4 regions of the Kitasatospora sp. NPDC056651 genome follow, and region 1 is predicted to be linked to each of the others. Evidence: riboswitches for the same ligand, from Rfam matches in the RefSeq annotation. Region 1 holds a riboswitch; each other region holds the start of a gene.
The links. A riboswitch is a leader RNA that binds a small molecule or an ion and turns the genes downstream of it on or off. The one in region 1 is predicted to bind cyclic di-AMP.

Region 1 (4,919 bases):
GTCAGCTTCGACCTCAACTGGCGCCCCTCGCTCTGGCGCGACCGCGACCCGGCCGTGCTGCCGCCGCTGCTGGACGGCGCGGACCTGCTGCTGCTCGGCTCCGACGAGGCCGAGGCCGCCTTCGGCACCGGCGATCCGGCCGCCCTGCGCCGCCGCTTCCCCTCCCCGGCGACCGTCGTGGTCAAGGACGCCGCCCGGCAGGTGACCGCCCTGGAGCGGGACGGTACGGCGGTCACCGAGCCGGCCCTCACGGTCGAGGTGGTCGAGGCCACCGGCGCGGGCGACGCCTTCGCGGCCGGCTACCTGGCCGGCACCGTCCGGGGCCTGGACCAGCGTCGCCGGCTGCGTCTCGGGCACCTCAGCGCCGCCTGCGCGCTGACCGCCCACGGCGACCAGGCCGAGCTGCCGGACGCCGCCGTGGTGGCCGCGCTGCTCGACGCCTCCCCGGCGCAGTGGGCCGCCACCCGGGTCACCGCGACGGGCATCACCGGCCCGGCCCTGGTCTCCGCCGCGGCCCGCCGCGCCGCCGACCCCGTCCCCGCCGCCGACCCCGTCCGCCCCGCCGACCGGGCGCCGTCCGCCGACCGGTCCCGGGCACAATGAGCAGGAACCCCACCCTCGAAGCGGAGCACGATGAGTCAGACCGTCACCCGCGCCCTGCGCATCCTCGCCGAACTCGGCGACGGCGAGCGCTCCCTCGACCAGCTCGCCGAGGTGCTCGGCGTCCACAAGACCACCGTGCTGCGGCTGCTCCAGAGCCTGGAGGAGGAACGGTTCGTCTACCGCGACGCGGCCTACCGCTACCACCTGGGGGCGGGCCTCTTCGCCCTCTCCGGCCTGGCCCTGGAGCAGCGCGGCGTGCGCCGGATCGCCGCCCCGCACCTGGCCGAGCTCAACGCCGCCACCGGCCAGACCGTGCACCTGGCCGCGTACGAGGGCGGTGAGGTGGTCTACATCGACAAGTTCGACTCCCGCCACCCGGTCAGGATGTACTCGCGGATCGGCCTGCGCGCCGCCCTGCACAGCGCGGCCGTCTCCAAGGTGCTGCTGGCCGACCTCCCGCTGCCCGAGCGGCGCCGGGTGGTGGCCGGGATCGACTTCGTCCCGCACACCGGGCGGACCCTGACCGGCCCCGAGGCGCTGCTCGCCGAGCTGGAGAAGGTCGCCGCCCAGGGCTGGGCGCAGGACCACGCCGAGCACGAGTCCTTCATCAACTGCGTGGCCGCGCCGATCCGGGACGCCAGCGGCCGGGTGGTCGCCGCCGCCTCCATCTCCGTCCCGGACGTGGTCCTGCCGTACGAGCAGGTGCTCGACCTGCTCCCGCAGCTGCTCGCCACCACCCGCGCCGTCTCGGCCGACTGCGGCCGCCCCGAACGCAACTGACGAACCATCAGGAAACAGTAAGGAATCCCATGTCCTCCACCAAGACCGAGATCCGCACCGACGGTGCCCCCGCCCCGGCCTGGATGTTCTCCCAGGGCGTCCGCAAGGGCCCGATCCTCCAGGTCTCCGGCCAGGGCCCGCAGGACCCGGCCACCGGCGAGTACCTGCACCACGGCGACGTGAAGGCGCAGACCCGCCGCACCCTGGAGAACGTCAAGGCCATCGTCGAGGCCGGCGGCGCCACCATCGGGGACGTGGTGATGTTCCGCGTCTACCTCACCAAGCGCGCCGACTTCCCGCTGATGAACGAGGTCTACGCCGAGTTCATCGACGAGAACATCGAGCCCGGCGGCGTGAAGCCGTGCCGCACCACCATCTTCGTCGAGCTGCCGCAGGAGCCGATGCTGGTGGAGATCGACGCCCAGGCCGTCATCGGCTGACGGACCCCCGCCCGGAAGGGCCCGGACGCCACCCGCGTCCGGGCCCTTCCGCCTGCTTGCCACACCCATCCGCGGACATTAGGTTAGGCTCACCTAACTAACTGGAGGTCCGCCCGATGAGCCTGCCCACCGGCGACACCGAGGTCCCCGAGCCCACCACCGCCGAACGGATCCGCAGCCTGCTCTGCACGACCTCCTCGCTCACCGTCCGCGCCCTCGGCGAGCACCACCACCTGGACACCCCGGTCTCCGTGCACGGCTCCCGGCTGCGGCTGCGCTGCGCCCTGGACGACCCCCTCACCGCGGCCGCCGCCGGCGCCACCGACGGCCTCGCCGTCGTCCTCGACGTCACCGACGTCTCCCCCGTCGCCGTCCGCGACCGGGTCCGCGCCCGCCTCACCCTGGCCGGCCGGCTGCACCTGTCCCACCTCGCCGACGACGGCCTCAGCGCACACCTGCGGGTGGACGTCGCCCACGCCGTCCTCGCCACCCCGTACGGCACCGGCGCGATCACCGCCGCCGACCTCGCCCACGCCGCCCCCGACCCGCTGGCCCGGCACGAGGCCGCCATGCTCACCCACTTCGCCGACGACCACGCCGACGCGCTCGACCTCCTGACCCGGCTGCTCGACCCGGCCGTACTCACCCACGCCCCGGACGTCCGCCCGCTCGCCCTGGACCGCCACGGCCTGGTGCTGCGCCTGGACCACCCGCACGGCCACCGCGACGTCCGCCTGGTCTTCCCCGAACCGGCCCGGGACACCGAGGACTTCGGCCACCGGATGCACGACCTGCTGACCGCCGCCCAGCACGGCCTGCCGGTCCACCGCCACTGAGCCCCGGCCCGCCGCCGCGCCGCCCGGTCACCGCTCGACCGCGTCCTCCAGCACCACCCGCACTCGAAGCCCACCCAGGACCAGAACGCGAAGAACAGTCCGAGCCCGGCCGCCGGACCGGCCGGGCGCTGACCGTCCGACAGCATCGCGCGCCGGAGGCGGCCACGAGGCCGGTGAACACCGCCCGCGGCAGCGGAGTTGACGCCCCGTTCGACGGGTCGAACGGGGCGGGAACGACAAGCGGCCGGCCCGGCCGCACGAGGAGTTCCCCGTGCGACCGGGCCGACCCGGGCGTGTCCCTCGCCCATGTCCGCCGTGCGGCGGTCACCCGGTCGAGCGGTCACCCGACATGACCATCCCGGAGGACCGATTCGCTCCGCAGCAGCGGCGGTTCCTGAGACCCCGCGGGGTCGGAGCCCTCGGGCTCAGAGCGCCACGCCGTGCGCGCGCAGGTAGGCGACCGGGTTGATGTCCGAGCCGTACTCCGAGCCGTTGCGGATCTCGAAGTGCAGGTGCGGGCCGGTCACGTTGCCGGTGGCGCCGGAGAGGCCGATCTGCTGGCCGGCCTTGACGGTCTGACCGATCTTCACACCGATCGAGGAGAGGTGCGCGTACTCGGCGTAGTGGCCGTCCGCGAGCCTGATCTCGACCTCGTTGCCGTAGGCGCCGCCGTTGCCGGCCTTGACCACGACACCGTTGGCGATCGCGCGCAGCGGGGTGCCGGTGGAGGCGACGAAGTCCTGGCCGGTGTGGTGGCCGGAGGCCCACATCGAGCCGGCCACGCCGTAGGCGGTGCCCCGCTTCGGGGCGACCAGCGGGGCGACGAAGCCGGAGGTGGCGGCGGCGACCGGAGTGGCGGTCACGACCTGGGTCGGGGTGGCGACCTGGAGCTGGGTCTGGAGCTGCTCGGCCGGCTCGGCCGCCTCGGTCCGCACCTGGACCTGGGCCTGCGGCTCGGCGGCCTTGGTCGCCGGGGCGGCGGGCTTGGCGGGGACGGCGGGCTTGGCCGGCGCGGCGGCGCGGCCCGGCAGCGCGAGCCGCTGGCCCGGGAAGATCAGGTTCGGGTCGGCGCCGACCACCGAGCGGTTCTGCTCGTACAGCGCGTGCCAGCCGCCCTCGACGTTCCCGACGGCGGCGATCTTGGACAGGGTGTCGCCGCTGACGACGCGGTAGCCCTCCTGCGCGGCCGGAGCGGCGGACCGCTCGGCGGCGGCGGAAGCGGCCGGGGCCGCCGGGGCGGTGTGCGCCTGGGCGCTGATCGCGGTCACCAGCGGAAGGGCGAACGACACGCCGGTGACGGCGGTGGCGATGCCGATGCGGGCGGCGCGGGGCAGGGCGATACGACGGGCCTGTGCAGGCATGGAATTTTCCTCTCCGACGCCTGCGAGGTGAGCTGTCGGGTTCGGGCTGGAGTTGCCCGGCCGCATGCGCGGCTTCACCCCGAGCCGGTCCTGGACGCCCGCGCCATGAGGCGCGAACTCCGGTCCGGCGACTTACCTGTGGGTCCCCCGCTCCTGCCGTACAGAGTTCGTTTCGAACCACCGGGCAGCGGCAGGACTCGGCGTTCCACCCGGCGGATCCGTCCGGACTGGCCGGGCGGTCGCTGAACTAAAACCCATCCGTTCGGGTGAAGCAATGTCGATCTCTTGAAACGGCAACGACTCCCCCACCCCCGGTGACCCTCCGCAGGCCCGACCCCACAGTACGTACACAACCCACTCACCCCCCGCCACTGATCCACGACCCTGCGCCGAGATCCCGGACACCGCGCACCCGGCCGCTCACGCACCGCTTCCGGCCGACACGCCCACCGGTGACCCTTGTCACGTACGCCCCGGGCGGCGCAGGATTCGCCCGTGGCCACCTCCGAGGCCGGCACCCTGCGCCTGGGCACCGCGCAGGGTCGCTGGGTACTACTGGCGACGGTGCTCGGCTCCAGCATGGCGATGCTCGACGGCACCGTGGTGAACGTCGCGCTGCCCCGGATCGGCGCCGACCTCGGCGCCACCCTGGCGTCCCTGCAGTGGACGCTGAACTCCTACCTGCTCACCCTGGCGGGCCTGATCCTGCTCGGCGGCGCGCTCGGCGACCGCTACGGGCGGCGCAAGGTCTTCCTGGTCGGCGTGGTCTGGTTCGCGGTGGCGTCCGCGGCCTGCGCCGCCGCGCCGAACATCCAGGTGCTGGTCGCCGCCCGCGCCGTCCAGGGCATCGGCGGGGCACTGCTCACCCCCGGCTCGCTCGCCATGCTCCAGGCCGTCTT
Region 2 (4,919 bases), on a different contig from region 1:
CGGCCCGGAGGCCCGCATCCGCGCCCTGGAGGAACAGGCCGGCGCCGCCTCGCTGGTGCCGGTGATGCACCAGATCGCGGCCCGGCTGGGGCAGGTCCTCGCCCCCTGACGCCACGTCAACCGCCGTTGCCGGATGACGCGGCGCGCCGACGCGACCGCGTCATCCGTTCGGGCGGACGACGGGCGGGTTGCCACCCGGCTCCCGCGACGGCTCCGCCACCCTGGTGCGGACGCGGCCCGCGACGGCGCGGGCGGCCGGGACGCGAGGACAGGGTGAGCGGGGATGGAGCAGCAGGACCGGGACGTACGGGCCGGTGCGGCACGCGGTACCGCCGTACGGGGAAGCCACGGCCGGGAAGGCGACAGTCGGGGCGGTGGCACGCGGCGCGCCGCCGGAAGAGGCGGGGGCTTCGGCGGCGCCGGACTGGTCGCGGCCGTGGCGGCGGGGTGCGCGGTGACGGTGCTGGCCACCGACCCGTCCTGGGCTCTGCGGCGCCCCGATCCCCGGCCCGCGGTGGAGGTCGTCGCGCCGGGCGCGCCCGCGGCGTCCACCCTGCCCGCACCCGCGACGCCCGAGGCCACCACCCTTCCCGCCCTGGTGACCCCCGGGGTCTCCGAGGCCACCACGCTGCCGGCACCGGCCGCCGACCGACCGTCCCACTCCGACCTGGAGGTGGTCCGGTTCGACCCGGACGCGGCCGCCCCCGGCGGCACCACCACCGTCCGCGCCTTCGTCGGCAACCGCGGCCCGGGCACCACGGCCTCCCCGTTCACGGTCGTGGTCACCCTGCCCAAGGGGGTCACGCCCGAGGGCCCGTACTTCCCGTCCGACTGCCGGGTGCTCGGCCGCAACCGCGACCACGGCCGCGTCGTCCGCTGCTCGTTCGAGCCCGGGTTGCGGGAGGGACGCAGCGCGACCGCCCTCATCCCGGTCCGGCTCGACCCGGAACTCCCGGCGGGCACACTGAGCGGCGGCTCGGTCGAAGTGCACGGCGCGGACGACCCGGACGAGAGCAACAACCGGCAGCCGTTCGACATCACGGTCGTCGCGACGGCCGCCGGCTCCTGAACCGTGCGGTCCTGCCGGTGGGCGCTCACCGCCGAACGCCCGCCGGTGGACGGTACCGCCCCTCGCCCACCGAGGGGTCGGTTGTCAGGAGGTCGGTGATCAGCCGAGTCGGCTCGGGGTGGCCGGCCCGGCCGGGGTCCGCGTCGACGTCCCGGCGGCGGAGACCACCAGCTGCTGCGAGCCCAGGTCGTGCCAGGTGCCGTCGAGGTCCTGCCAGAAGCCGAACTGGGTGTACGTCCCGGTCGGCAGGGTGCGCGCGGCGCTGGTGAAGTCGAACCCCTCCGGGCAGATCCGCACGTCGGACGCGTGGCCGGGGAAGTCGAGGTTGTTCCCCCGGGCGTCGCGCACGCCCACGCCGACGGTCTTCGCGGTGACGCAGTCCGAGGAGTGCAGAGCGAGCGAGGCGGCCACGGCCTTGCCCGCGACCATGGCGGCGGGGACGAGCCGGTCCTGGGTGACGGTCGGCGCGGCGGCCGCGACGGCGGCGGTGGCAGTGGCCTGGGCACCGGTGGTGGACGGCACCCCGAGCAGGCCGGCGCCGCTGATGGCGAACGCCCCGGCGGCGGCGAGGGCCGCGTTGCGGCCGCGGTGGGACGGGCGGGCGTGGCGCGGTGCGCGACGGCGGCCGGGCACGAACGCGGGCCGGCGCGTGGGGCTGTCGGGCTTGGGCATGGGGTCACCTCGTCGACGCCTGCGAGGTGAGCTGTCGGGTTCGGGCTGAGGTTGCCCGGCCGCCCGGGGAGCGGCTTCACCCCTGGGCCCTCTCTTCCGGACCTTGCCGGGCCCGCGATGCCAGGCAAGATCCGACGAGTTCCGGCAAGATCCGGAAGAGAGGCCCAGCCGCGGCCCGCACGCGGGGCGTACGGACCGGGCGCTGACCTTGGTTCCCCCGCTCCCGTCCGCTGTGGTGCTCGGTGACCCGCCGACGGGTGGACGGGACTCGGCGTCCCGGCGACGGGGTCCGCGAGGGCGGACGACCGTTGCAGGCTAGGCGGGTCGTCCGTGAACGGACAACTCGGCCGGGCCGGTTGTCGCGCAGGTCACAGTGGTGTCGATCAACGACTCCGAGGGGCAGCCGAGTTGATCGACTTCCGGGAGCGGGATGGCGGGAGGAACCGGGGGGAGGCCGCCGACCAGGCCGACCGGGCCGACCGGGCCGATCAGGTGTGGCGTGGCCTGGTGTGGTCTGGCCTGTCAGGTCAGGTCAGCCGAGCCAGGCGTCGACCTGGCTCTCCGCCTCCGGCGCCCAGGCGAGCCTCATGTGGTTGAGGCCGCTGAGCAGCCGGGTACCGCCGACCGTCGCGATGCCGGTGGTGTCCAGCGCGCTCGCGGTGAACACCAGGCCGTCGCTCGGCCCGCGGTTCTCGTTGAGCACGCCCGGGATGTCGGCCGACCCGCCAGCCAGCAGGTAGGTGCGCACCGAGGCCGGGATGCCGGCCTGCCGGAGCGGCGCGATCAGCGAGCCCGCGTCGATCGCCGCCTGGATGCCCTGGCCGGAGGTGTAGAAGCCATGGCCGCCGTAGTAGGTGGTCCACCAGTCCTGGGCGGTGGAGTCCACTCCGTAGGTGCCGTCCCAGCGGGCGAGCAGTTGGCGTTGGCCCGGGTAGCAGTCGTAGCCGCCGCTCGGCAGGACGCCGAGGCAGGGCTGCGCGGTGTACGTGCCGTAGCAGGTCATGGAGAGGTGCGGGGACGGCGCGTTGGCGGTGCCGCCGCAGGCGGGCCAGGTGGCCAGGTCGAAGTCCCAGCCGTGCGCGTACACGTAGTCCAGCCCCCCGTTCGGCCCGCCGAGGGTGACCAGCCGGCGCACGTCACCCGCGTAGGACCTCCCCCAGGAGGGCTTCACCGAGGACACGTACGCCCGGGCGGCCACCTCACCCTTGCTCCACGCCACCACGTCGACCTGGGAGACCCCGAGCCGGTCCCGGATCAGCGCGACGGCGTCGCCGACGGCCTGCGCCTGGAGCAGGTTGTCTCCGTGCTTGTGGGCGAAGCCGATCGCGAAGACCCGGTGGCCGGTGCCGGCCAGGTACTGGGCGAGGCCGGTGGACGGGCAGCTCGCCGCACCACAGACGCCGCTCTCCCCCGGGTTCGCCCAGGCCCGGTCGGCGTTGTCGTTGGCGCCGTGGACCAACAGGACGGGGGTGGCCTTGCTGCCGGTGTCCCAGCCGGCGGCCGAGTAGAGCAGGAAGCGGGCAGAGGAGGGCCGGCCGGTGCCGAAGTACGTCCGGCGGGCGCCGTCCTGGTCGCCACGGCCGTCCGACGGGAACTGCTCGGTGCGGAAGCCGGAGGTGGTGTCGAGATAGCGCTCGACCTTGGCCCAGCCGTTGCCGGGGGCGGGGAAAGCGGCTTCCAGGGTGAGGGGGGCGGTGGTGGCGGTGCTCGCGACGGGACCGGTACTCGCGGTGGGGGCCGCGTGGGCGGCGGTGGGGGCGCCGAGGAAGGCAGCGGCCAGCAGCAGGAGCACGGCGGCGAGGGCGGTGGGGGTGCGCCTCGTCGGGGCGGGGTGGGTGGGGACGGCGTGGTGCCTGGGGGCCGAGTGTTGTGTGGGGGCGGCGTGTTGCGTGGGGGCGGCGTGTTGCGTGGGGGCGGCGTGTTGCGTGGGGGTGCGTCTCATGGCCGGACGGTAGGGCCGCTGGTGGGCCGTGCCCATGTGCCGGTCGCACATCCAGGCGGCCAGGCGGTGGCGAACCGTACCGTGGCGAGTACCTGACCGAGTGCGCCCGGTCGGATAAATTGGAAGTCTGACATCATCCGCAGTGCACAAGAACGGCGAGCCCGACCGGAGGCTCGCCACGACCTCACAGGAACGAGGACACGTCCCGCCATGACCGCGCCCCTGCCCGCCTTCGCCGGCCGAACCTACCTCTTCCGGGCCGACAACGGCGCGGCCTTCCGCAACGCCTATTCGGCCGACGGCACGCGGCTGCGCTGGGAGGGCCTCGGCGAGTCCGCGGGCCAGTGGGAGGACGTGCGGCTGCACGTCGCCGAGGTCGCGCCGGAGGTCTACTTCGTCAGCTGGACGGAGCAGAGCGGGATCACCGTCAGCCATGTGATGGACCTCGGCAAGCTGACCGTGCGGGCCTTCTGGACCTTCGAGGGCGAGGGTGGCCGGGTCGGCGAGCTGCACACCGGGACGCTGGAGCGGGTGGCCTGAGCGGCGGGACCGCCGCGCGGGAACCGAACGGGCCATCCGGCTTGTTCGGGCCGCTCGGAAGGGTTCCGACTCAGACTGCCTGACCTGGCACCTTGAGGTGCTGGGACAGCCACTCCAGCGAGGAGGGCAGCAGGGCGCTCCAGGTCTCGAAGTTGTGGCCGCCGTTCTCCAGCATGCTGTACGAGACCTTCATCGGGCTCTGCACGGCGTTGACGAAGGACTCGGTCTCCTGGCGGTAGCTGCCGTCGCCCTTCTTGGTGCCGGCCAGCAGCACGGACACCTTCGGCTGCGGCAGGTTCTGCAGCCGCCACATCAGGTTGGCCTCGTCGCGGCGCTGCTTGCTGCCGCCGAACAGGTCTCCCGTGGTCGGGTCGTCGGCGGCGTCGTAGTAGGCGGAGAGGGCGACGGCGGTCGGGAAGACGTCCGGGTGGCGCATGGCCAGCTTGAGCGCGCAGTAGCCGCCGGTCGAGTTGCCCATGAAGGCCCAGGCCTGCGGGTCGGTCGAGACCCTGAAGCTGGCCTCGATCGCCGAGGGCACGTCCTTGGTGAAGTAGGTGTCGGACTGCGGGCCGTTGGGGACGTCCTCGCACTCGGTGTCCTGCGGCAGCGCGGGCGAGGGACGCATCAGGACCATGACGGTCGGCTGCATCCGTCCCTCCTGGAGCAGTTTGAGCGCCGCCCCCGGGTAGTTGAAGC
Region 3 (4,919 bases), on a different contig from region 1:
CAGCACCTGGCCGAACTCGGGCACGTGCGGATCGGGCTGGCCGTCGGCCAGCGCCGGTACGTGCCGGTGCTGCGCAAGATCGAGGGCTTCACGGCGGCGATGCGCGAGGTGCTCGGGCACGGCCGGGAGGACGCCGAGAACCTCGTCCACCACACGCTGTTCAGCGTGGAGGGCGGGCACGCGGCGGCCGGTGCGCTGCTCGACAAGGGCTGTACCGCGATCGTCTGCGGAAGCGACATGATGGCGCTCGGGGCGATCCGGGCGGTGCGGCAGCGCGGGCTGTCGGTGCCGCAGGACGTGTCGGTGGTCGGCTTCGACGACTCGCCGCTGATCGCCTTCACCGAGCCGCCGTTGACCACGATCCGGCAGCCGGTCGAGTCGATGGCCACGGCGGCGGTGGACGCGCTGCTGGAGGAGGTCGGCGGGAACGCCGCCCAGCGCAGTGAGTTCATGTTCCAGCCGGAGCTGGTGATGCGCGGGTCCACCGGGGCCTGCGCGCGCTGAGCGCCGGCCGTCGCGGCCGCCGCGTCGGACGGACGGGCCCCGGAGGGCGGTTGCTCTCCGGGGCCCGTCGGCGTGCCTGGGGCCGGCCGCCGTGGGCGGCGGGTCGCTCAGCCCTCCTGGGTGGTCGGACGGAACCGCCGGGTGGCTGGGCGCGGGGACGTGCAGGGGGAACGACGGAACCCCCGGGGAGAGCGACCAGACTCTCCCCGGGGGTGGCGGGTGGTCAGCGTTCGGGCGGTGGCTGACGGCTGACGGAGAACAGATGACAGGTGACAGATGTTGAAATCTGTTATCTGTTATCCGTCATCTGTTCCTCGTCGGCCGTCACCGCGCGCCCGTCGGCCGTTCGCCGTCCTCAGACCCGGCCGGCGAAGTGCGGGGCCCAGTTGGTGATGCTCTGCTCGCGGACGCCCGAGCTCGGGTTGGCGGCCTCGACGTACTTGCCGTTGCCGACGTAGATCGCGACGTGGTAGACGCCGGAGTCCTTGCCGTTGTTGGACCAGAACAGCAGGTCGCCCGGCTGGAGGCTGTCCAGCGAGACGTGGGTGCTGGCGGCGGCCTGGTCGGCGGCGACGCGCGGCACCGAGATTCCCGCGGCGCGCAGCGCGGCCTGGGTCAGGCCGGAGCAGTCCCAGCCGCCGTTGCCGGTGCCGCCGTACACGTACGCCTGACCGACCTTCGACTCGGCGAAGGCGACCGCGGCGGCCATGCTGCCGGTGGCGGCCGGAGCCTGGGTCTGGGGCTTGGCCTGGGGCTGCGCCGGTGCCGGAGACGGGGTCTGCGGGGCGGGCTTGGCGGCCGGCTTGGTGGCGGGGGCCTGGGGCCGCGCGGTCGGCTGGGCGTTCACGGCACCGCCGTTCGCGGGCTTTCCGTCGGTGGACAGGTGCTGGCCGGGGTAGATGGTGTCCGGGCCCTCGGTCAGGGTGCCGCGGTTGAGGTCGTACAGCCGCTGCCAGCCGCCCTGCACGTTGTGCTGGTCGGCGATCGAGGACAGCCAGTCGCCCTCGACCACGGTGTAGTCGCCGCCCTGGGCCTGCTGCTGACGCTTCTGGACCCAGTTGCTCGCGGCGGAGCCGGAGGCGGCCTGGGCGCCGTCCTGGGCGGGCGCGGCGGGCTTGGCGGCCGGTGCCGGGGTCTGCGGGGCGGGCTTGACGGCCGGAGCGGCGGGCTTCGCGCTCTGGGCGGGCTTGGTGGTGGCCGAACCGGCGGTCGAACCGGCGGTCGAGCCCGCCGAGGTGTCCACCGACGCGGCGGCGCCGCCCTTGGTCAGACCGGCCTTGACGGAGCAGACCGGCCAGGCGCCCGGGCCCTGCGAGGCGAGGACCTTCTCGGCGACGGCGATCTGCTGGCCCTTGGTGGCCAGGTCGGCGCGCGCGGCGTAGGCGGTGCCGCCGAAGGCGGACCAGGTGCTGGAGGTGAACTGGAGACCGCCGTAGAAACCGTTGCCGGTGTTGATGCTCCAGTTGCCGCCGCTCTCGCACTGGGCGACCTTGTCCCAGGTGGCGACGGTGGCCGCGGAGGCGGTGCCGGAGGTGAGGCACGGGACGGTGAGTCCGACGCCCGCGACGCCGAGGGCGGCGATCACGCGGCGGGCGCGACTGGACGGGCTGGTGCCGTTGGTGGGCAGCATGAAGACGCGGTCCTCTCCCACGCCTGCGAGGTGAGCTGTCGGATTCGGGCTGGAGTTGCCCGGCCGCGCGGTGAGCGCGGCTTCACCCCTAGCCCTGGACCGTTCCGGGGATCGGTCCGGGGCGACTTACCTGTGGGTCCCCCGCTCCTGCCGTGGTGCGTTCTGGCGCTGCCAGGACATCCGACGGCAGGACTCGGCGTCGCGGATGAACCGGGTTCGTGTGGTCACGAACGGAGAGCACGTTAATCAGACTCAAGTTCAAACTGCAAACCTTGTGATACGCGTCACGGTTTAGTGGAAACCGCCAAAAGCCTGCTCTTTCAAGATCGTAAATGATCGTTTTCCGGCAATCCCGTTGAGGAACTCGACAACTGGCTCTGCTTCAGCGGCAACGTGACGGGGCGTCGAGGCGGTCCGTGGGGCGCCGCGGAAGGAGTCGGGGCGATGGCGATCCGGGAGCCCGGGCGCATGCGGCCTATTTCCTTTCAAATAGCGCCAGAACGGACATTCCGCTTCGTTGCCGCCCGACTTCCGAGCCGCACGGAATGCCCGGAAATGGAAAGGCGATGAGGGGCGGAGAGAGGCCGCGAGCGGGACAGGACGAAGGGCCCGGAGCGCGAACCGCTCCAGGCCCTTCGGTGCGCGCGAACCGGCGCGCGGTGTCGACTTACTGCCCGGCGTACCCCTCGGCGGCCGCGTGGGCGCCGCGAGCGCCCTCCGTGACCCCCTCGGCCCCGGCGGCGGCCGCCGCCTCGGCCCGGGCGAGGTCCTCCGGGGACGGCGCGGGCAGTGCGGCCAGGTAGGTGGAGGCGATCAGCTGGCCGACCGACGGGTACGCGCCCAGCGGCGCGGCCGACGGGCAGCCGGTCTCCTCGGCGGCGGTGGCGAGCAGCTCGGAGTCCGCCTCCGGGCCGATCACCAGCGGGGCCAGCGCCGGGCGCTGCGAGCCGGTGTCCTTGAGGTGGTTGACGGCCGCGGCCACCGAGCCGGGCACGTCGAGTGCCGCGGCGACGACCGGCACGGCCAGTCGGGCGGCCAGCAGCACGCCGGTGATGCCGGCCGCGGCGGCCGCGTCCTCGCCGCCGACGGTGGTCAGCACCACGCCGTCCGCGGCGGTCGCGATGGCGAACAGCCGGGCGCGGTCGGCGCGGGCCAGTCCGGCCTCGGACAGTCGGACGTGCACGGCCTCGGCCAGCAGCGGGTGCGGGCCCAGCGGGTCGGTGACGGGCGCGCCGTACTCGGCGGCGAGCGCGTGAAGCTCGGTCAGGAAGGTGTGCGGGCCCGGCACCAGGGGCACCAGGATCGGCATCGGCATCCCGGTCTCGGCGGCCAGCGCCAGCAGCTCGGCCACCGTGCGCTCCTCGCTGTCGGCGGCCTCGGAGCCGTTGCCCGGGAGGTAGCCGACCGCGGTCCGGACGCCGTTCTGCTCGGTGCGGACGATCGAGAGCAGCTCCTCGACGACCGAACGGGACTCGGGCCCGGCGGTCGCGGGCACGGCGAGCACCAGGGCCGGGGCGCCGGCCGGGATCTCGGGGCGCTCAGGACGACGGTGGCGCCCCCGCGCACGGGAGCCTGGAGTACGGACGGGCAGTGGCGCGCCCGGGATGGCTGCGGTGCTCATGCCGGAGATCGTAGGACATCGCCCCGTCCGGCTTGCAGTCGGCTGCCGTACGGGTTTCGCGCGGTCGTGGTGCGGACTCGGTGCGTCTCCGCCACCGTTCAGGCGCTTTGCCTACAATCCGGACATTCCTCGTCCAACTCGGCGTGGACCGTCACGGTCCTGACGCCATCCGAGGCGGCGGGCGTTGCAGCCGTGGCGCGTGAGATGTCTCACAGCCGCGGCGGCGCTTGACGGAGGGTCACGGGGGTGCGACTCCCGGCGCTCGAAGATCAACATTCAGCGGGGAGGCGCTCACGGCCGGTTATCGCGAGCCCGACGATTCCATGGGCTATGTCCGTTTACGTACGGTCAGGGGAAGGGTCCGTGAAGAGTTCGAGGCCGCGAATGAAAGGCCTCGTGCACCTGCACTGTCCCGTGCTGATGCACGTGCACTGCGGCTATCATCACGTCAAGTGAGGCGTTGTGCCGGGCCGGTACGGGGCCGGTCCGTTCGTTCGGCGGTGCCGGGGGCGCCGCGCTGGACGACAACTCCGGAGCTCTTCGGGAGATTTCTATGCACGACTCGCAGGACACGCACGGCTCGTACGACACCTACAACGGGATGGCCGCCGCCGATCTCCGAGGGGTGGTCTGGCAGAAGAGCCTGCACAGCAACTCGCAGGGCAACTGCGTCGAGTTCGCGGCCCTGCCGGGCGGCGATGTGGCGATGCGCAACTCGCGGTTCCCGGACGGTCCGGCGCTCATCTACACCAGGGCCGAGATCGCCGCCCTGCTGCTGGGGGCGAAGGACGGGGAGTTCGACCACCTGGCGGTCTGACCGACCGCCGTGCTCCATCATCGGGGGGCCGTCGTGGGTGCCGACACCGCGACGGCCTTTGTCTTTTGCCCGTCGCCAGTTTTCTGTCCCTCGTCCGTCCGCTTCCGCCCGGCCGTTCCGGTGGACCGGACGGCCCGCGGGGCCGCGGCGTGGCAAGGGCTTCGGCGGGGCCTGGTGGAAGGGCCCGGGGTGTGGTCCTCCCGGGGCTTCCTCGACCTGCCGCGCGCCGTCCGCCACGGAGCCTGACCCGGACGCAGGGCCGCTCCTGGTCGCAGGTCCTGACCCGACCGTACGTCCCGCCCCGATCGCAGATGCCGACCCGGCCATGACACCTGTCCGGCCATGAG
Region 4 (4,919 bases), on a different contig from region 1:
TCCTCGCCCTGTCCGTCGGCCGCGCCGACGGCCCGGTAGAAGGCGACCAGCCGCTGCGACCCGTGGTCGCGGGCGATCAGGTCGCAGGCCAGCCAGGACTGCTCGTAGGCCTGGGCGATGCCGGTCGCGCCGGCGGCGAAGGCCCGGTCGGCGGGCAGTGCGGTGGGCAGCGTCCCGGCGGCGACGTCCCGGGCCAGCTCGGGGGCGATCTGCCGCGCGGCGCGGCCCGAGTCGCGGTAGGCGGTCCAGTCCGCGGCGCCCTCGGAGAGCCACATCGGGGTCCAGGCCCGGGTGTCGGCCCTGGTCGCGACGTGGGTGGCCTCGTGGGTGACGACCACCTGGCGGCCGAAGTCGCTGAGCCGCCCGTACACCTCCGGGTTGACCAGCACCCGGTCCGCCGGGGTGTGCCGGGGCGCGCCCGGGGCGGCCACGGTGACCGCCGCCATGCCCGCCCAGTCCGCCGGGTCGCCCTCCAGCAGCCGGGCGAACCGCTCCTCGGTGGCCGGCCGCTCCAGCAGCAGCCGCTCCGGCCAGGCGCGACCCCAGACCTCGGTGACGGCGGGCACCGCCCGGTCCCCCACCGCGACCAGCTCGGCCGGGTCGGGGCCGGCGGCGGGCCCGATGACCAGGCAGTGCGTGCCCGGCGCCGAACGGAGCGGCCCGAAGTCCCACGGCGCGGGCGGCCCGCTCGCGCTCTCCTCGCGCTCGACCCGCCAGCCGTCCCCGGCCAGGGCCAGCTCGATCCGGCGCGGGTACACCACCGGGTACGCGTCGTACCCGGCGATCCGCACCGCCAGGTCGGCGGCGGCGGTCACCCGCTCCGGACCACCGGCCCCGGCGAGCACCACGTTGCGGTACTCCGCCTCGGCCACCGGCAGCCCGGCCCAGGGCGGCGCCGAGCCCGCCCGCCGCGCCAGCGCCCCGGCCACCTCGGCGCGCCGGTCCGCCGACCGCGCCGAGGGCACCGCCGACGGGGCGGCCGGCGGCAACGACAGCTGGGCCAGCCCGCCGGCCGCGAGCAGCAGCGCGCCGCGCCGGGACAGCGGGCGACGGGGACCGGGTATCCGGGGGGAGCCCGACGGCGAGGCGTTCAGAGCCGGACCACCCCGGAGACCGGCATCGCGGTGACGCTCTCGTAGCGGACCTTGGCACCCGGGCGGGGCGCGTGCACGATCACACCGCCGCCGGCGTACATGCCGACGTGGTGCATGTCCCGGTAGAAGATCACCAGGTCTCCCGGTCGCGCTTCGGACAGGCTGATCCGCTGCCCGGCGTACGCCTGGGCCTGCGAGGTGCGCGGCAGGGTCACTCCGGCCTGCCGCCAGCTGTAGTACATCAGACCGGAGCAGTCGAACGCGTTCGGGCCGGTGGCCCCGTAGACGTACGGCGAGCCGATCATCCGCACCGCGGCGGCCAGCGCGGCCGCCCCGCGCTCGGAGGCGGGCGGCGCGGAGCCGAGGTCCAGCCGGTCGGTGCCCCGGGTGGCGCGCCGCTCGGCGTCCCGGGCGTCCTGGGCCGCCAGCCGGGACCGTTCGCCGGAGCCCAGGCCGTTGAGCAGCTTCTGCGCCGTGGCCAGCCGCTGCTGGATCTGCTGCTTGCTGTCGGCGAGCGAGCGGCGGGTCTCGTCCAGCTCGGCGAGCTTGTCGGCCGCCTCGGTGCGGCGCTGGTCGAGCCGGCGCTGGCGGGTGAGCAGCTCGTGCAGGGTCTCCTGCTGGCGCGTGGCGGCCTGGCCCATGGTGCGGGCCCGGGCCAGGTAGCCCTCCGGGTCGGGCGAGAGGATCAGCTGGGCGGTCTGGGTCATCCCGCCGCCGCGGTACTCGGCCCCGGCGACCGTCGCCAGGTCGCCGCGCAGCTGGTTGAGCTGGTCCTGGGCGAGGGCGATCTCCCCCTGGAGGATGGTGGTCTCGCCCTGGAGGCGCCGCTGCGCCTCCTGCGCGGCGTTGTACTTCTCGGACGCCTGCTCGGCCTCGTCGTACAGCTGCTCCACCTGTGTCTTGACGTCCTGGCGGTCGGCCGGGTCCGGATTGCCGGGGGCGGCCTGGGCGCTGCCCCCGGCGGCCACGCCCAGCGCGGTGGCGGCGGCCGCGGTCAGCACCAGCGCCCGGGCGAGCAGTGGGGAACGACGGTGCACGGGCATGGCGGCAGCGGCTCCAATCCTGCGGCGCGGGCCCCCGCCGCCGCACCACTGCGGGCGGCCTTCGAGCGGAAGTCCGGTGGCAGACGTTAGCGAGTCCGGGCAGGCGAGTCCAAACCCCTACCAACCCGAATATTCGACCACTAATCGGACATCAGATCGACCACCCCGGAAAAGCCGCAGGCCCGGCCTCCCCCTGGGGGAAGACCGGACCTGGAAGCGTCCGAGCGGGGATCAGACCCGCACGATGGAGGCCAGCGGCATGTTGGAGACCGCCTCGTAGCGCACCGACGCACCCGGCTTGGGGGCGTGCAGCACCTGGCCGTTGCCGGCGTAGATGCCGACGTGGTGGGCGTCGCTGTAGAAGATCAGCAGGTCGCCGGGCTGGGCCTTGGAGAGGTCCGTGCCGATCCGGGTGCCGGCCCCGGCCTGCGCCTGCGAGGTGCGCGGCAGCGACACGCCCGCCTGGTTGTACGCCCAGACCATCAGGCCGGAGCAGTCGAAGGAGCCCGGCCCGGTGGCGCCCCAGACGTACGGGCTGCCGATCTTGGAGGCCGCGTACGAGAGGGCGGCGGCACCGCGCGAGCTGCCGGCGGCCACCTTCACCGGAGCGGTGGTCGAGGGGGCCGAGAGGTCGCTGCGGCCGTTGTCGCGCGAGGCGCGGTCGGCACCGCCCTGCTGGGCCTGGGCGGCGTCGGCCTTGGCCTTGGCGTCGGCGGCGGCCTTCTGCTCGGCCTGCTGGATCGCCTGGCGGTCCTGCTCGGACAGCGTGTTGAACAGGTCCTGGGCCGCCTTCAGCTTGCCCTGGACCTCCTCCTTGGAGGACTTCAGCTGCTGGGTGGTGGAGTCCAGCTCGGCGAGCTTGCCCTGGGCCTCGGTGCGGTCCTGGTCGAGCTTGCGCTGCTGCTCCTGGAGCTGCTTCAGCTGGTTCTTCTGGCTGTCCCCGGCCTGGTTCAGCGCCCCGGCCTGGTTCAGGAAGGTGTCCGGGCTGGAGGAGAACATCAGCTGGACGGTCGGCGAGATGCCACCGTTGCGGTACTGCTCGCCGGCGATCTCGGCGAGCCCGCCCTGGAGCTCGGTCACCTGGGCCTGCTGACGGGCCACCTGGTCCTGGAGGCCGGAGACCTGCTTCTCCAGCTCCTGCTGCTTCTCCAGCGAGGCGTTGTACTTCTCGGTCGCGACCTCGGCCTGCTCGTTGTACTGGTCGACCTGCTCCTTGACCTGTTCCTTGGTCGGCTGCGGGTCGGCGTGGGCGCCGGACTGCGCGGAGAGGGCGACGGCTGCGGCGGCGAGGCCGGTCATGATCGAGACGCGGGTGCGGCCGGCGGGCTTGGGACGACGATGGGACGCCACGAAGGCGGACTCCTTCTTCCTGCGGCCGCCTACCGGGTGAGCTGACGGGTTCGGGCCGGAAGCATGCCCTACGACGCCTCACGGCCGCTCCCGCGGCCGACCTGGCGCCGATTCACCCCGGAGGAACATGGTTCCCCGGCTCCGCTCCGCAGCGCCCCCGACTACTGGGCTCCCCTGTCGGGCAGGCGCTTCGACCTGCCCCGCTGCCTCGCGAACTCGGCGGGAACCACCGCCGCCACCCAGGCTGGGCGATCGACAGTGCGGTGGTTCGAATCATGACCCTAGTAACTGAACCGTGATCCGTTCAAATCCTTGTCAGAAAAAAGACAGAAGATTACCCAAGTTCTTTTGTGAAAATGACCGATGGTGACCACTGATACACACAAGGCTGATCGGTTCTCAGCATGTGGTCGCGAAAGGGGCGGGAAACCCCAACGCCACCCCCGAGCGGAGGTGGCGCTGATCACAGGGCCGCGAAGGCCCCTCGGGCATGTCGGGCCGTCAGACCCGGCGGATGGTGTTGATCTGCATCGCGTCGGCCTTCATCACCTTCACCACGTCACCGGTGTGCGGCGCGTGGACCACCATGCCGTTGCCGATGTACATCCCGACGTGGTGCATGTCGGGGCCGTAGACCACCAGGTCGCCCGGCTGGGCCTGGTCCAGCGACGGCACCCGGGTCCCGTAGTGGCCCTGCTCCTGCGAGGTGCGCGGCAGCGAGACGCCCGCCTGCCCGTACGCCCAGACCATCAGGCCCGAGCAGTCGAAGGTGGTCGACCCGGTGGCGCCCCACACGTACGGCGAGCCCTGCTTGCCCATCGCCTTGGACACCGCGGTGGCCGCGTAGCCGCTGGCCGCCGGCAGGCTGCCGAGGTCCACCCGGTCGCTGCCGCGCGAGGCGCGGTCGTCCTGCGTCTGCTGGGCCTTCAGCGCGGCGCGGTCGGCGGCGCTGAGCGAGTTCAGCAGGTCCTGGGCGGCCTTCAGCTTGGCGTTGACGTCCGTCTTGGCCTGGTTCAGGTCCTTGGTGGTGGTCTCGAGCGAGGAGAGCACCGCGGCCGCCTCGGTCTTCTCCTGGTCCAGCCGGCGCTGCTGCTCCAGCAGGTTCTTGAGCGCCTCGGCCTGACTGCTGCTGGCCTGCTGGATGGTGGAGGCCTTCTCCAGGTAGCCGGAGGGGTCGGAGGAGAGCATCAGCTGGACGGACGCGTCGATGCCGCCGGTGCGGTACTGCTCGCCCGCCACCTCGGCGAGGCCGCCCTGGAGCTGGGTCATCTCCTCCTGGCCGCGGGCCACCTGGTCCTGCAGCTGGTCGGCCTGCTTGCGCAGCTGGTCGGCCCGCTCCTTGGCGCCGTTGTACTTCTCCGCCGACTGCTCCTGCTCCTGCTGGAGCTGGTCGATCTGCGCCTTGACGTCCGACGTGTTCGGCTGCGGCGCG

Region 2: linked by a shared signal. The riboswitch ahead of ACFRAR_RS00695 (hypothetical protein) and the one ahead of ACFRAR_RS18575 (peptidoglycan DD-metalloendopeptidase family protein) in region 1 are both predicted to bind cyclic di-AMP.
Region 3: linked by a shared signal. The riboswitch ahead of ACFRAR_RS22860 (transglycosylase family protein) and the one ahead of ACFRAR_RS18575 (peptidoglycan DD-metalloendopeptidase family protein) in region 1 are both predicted to bind cyclic di-AMP.
Region 4: linked by a shared signal. The riboswitch ahead of ACFRAR_RS08485 (NlpC/P60 family protein) and the one ahead of ACFRAR_RS18575 (peptidoglycan DD-metalloendopeptidase family protein) in region 1 are both predicted to bind cyclic di-AMP.

Annotation. Positions count from the first base shown of each region.
Region 1 is NZ_JBHTWX010000043.1:28,351-33,269, reverse strand. Features, by position in the region: gene ACFRAR_RS18595 (sugar kinase) at 1-603, shown strand, start outside; gene ACFRAR_RS18590 (IclR family transcriptional regulator) at 634-1,383, shown strand; gene ACFRAR_RS18585 (RidA family protein) at 1,413-1,823, shown strand; gene ACFRAR_RS18580 (DUF2470 domain-containing protein) at 1,940-2,659, shown strand; gene ACFRAR_RS18575 (peptidoglycan DD-metalloendopeptidase family protein) at 3,085-4,020, opposite strand; cyclic di-AMP (ydaO/yuaA leader) riboswitch at 4,023-4,223, opposite strand; gene ACFRAR_RS18570 (MFS transporter) at 4,516-4,919, shown strand, end outside.
Region 2 is NZ_JBHTWX010000001.1:175,683-180,601, forward strand. Features, by position in the region: gene ACFRAR_RS00685 (IclR family transcriptional regulator) at 1-109, shown strand, start outside; gene ACFRAR_RS00690 (hypothetical protein) at 284-1,069, shown strand; gene ACFRAR_RS00695 (hypothetical protein) at 1,169-1,741, opposite strand; cyclic di-AMP (ydaO/yuaA leader) riboswitch at 1,743-1,888, opposite strand; gene ACFRAR_RS00700 (esterase/lipase family protein) at 2,274-3,683, opposite strand; gene ACFRAR_RS00705 (MoaF N-terminal domain-containing protein) at 3,894-4,223, shown strand; gene ACFRAR_RS00710 (alpha/beta hydrolase) at 4,294-4,919, opposite strand, start outside.
Region 3 is NZ_JBHTWX010000060.1:33,934-38,852, forward strand. Features, by position in the region: gene ACFRAR_RS22855 (LacI family DNA-binding transcriptional regulator) at 1-504, shown strand, start outside; gene ACFRAR_RS22860 (transglycosylase family protein) at 860-2,155, opposite strand; cyclic di-AMP (ydaO/yuaA leader) riboswitch at 2,142-2,312, opposite strand; gene ACFRAR_RS22865 (sirohydrochlorin chelatase) at 2,802-3,755, opposite strand; gene ACFRAR_RS22870 (DUF397 domain-containing protein) at 4,309-4,572, shown strand.
Region 4 is NZ_JBHTWX010000014.1:34,870-39,788, forward strand. Features, by position in the region: gene ACFRAR_RS08475 (hypothetical protein) at 1-965, opposite strand, end outside; gene ACFRAR_RS08480 (NlpC/P60 family protein) at 1,091-2,137, opposite strand; gene ACFRAR_RS08485 (NlpC/P60 family protein) at 2,369-3,487, opposite strand; cyclic di-AMP (ydaO/yuaA leader) riboswitch at 3,498-3,651, opposite strand; gene ACFRAR_RS08490 (NlpC/P60 family protein) at 3,989-4,919, opposite strand, start outside.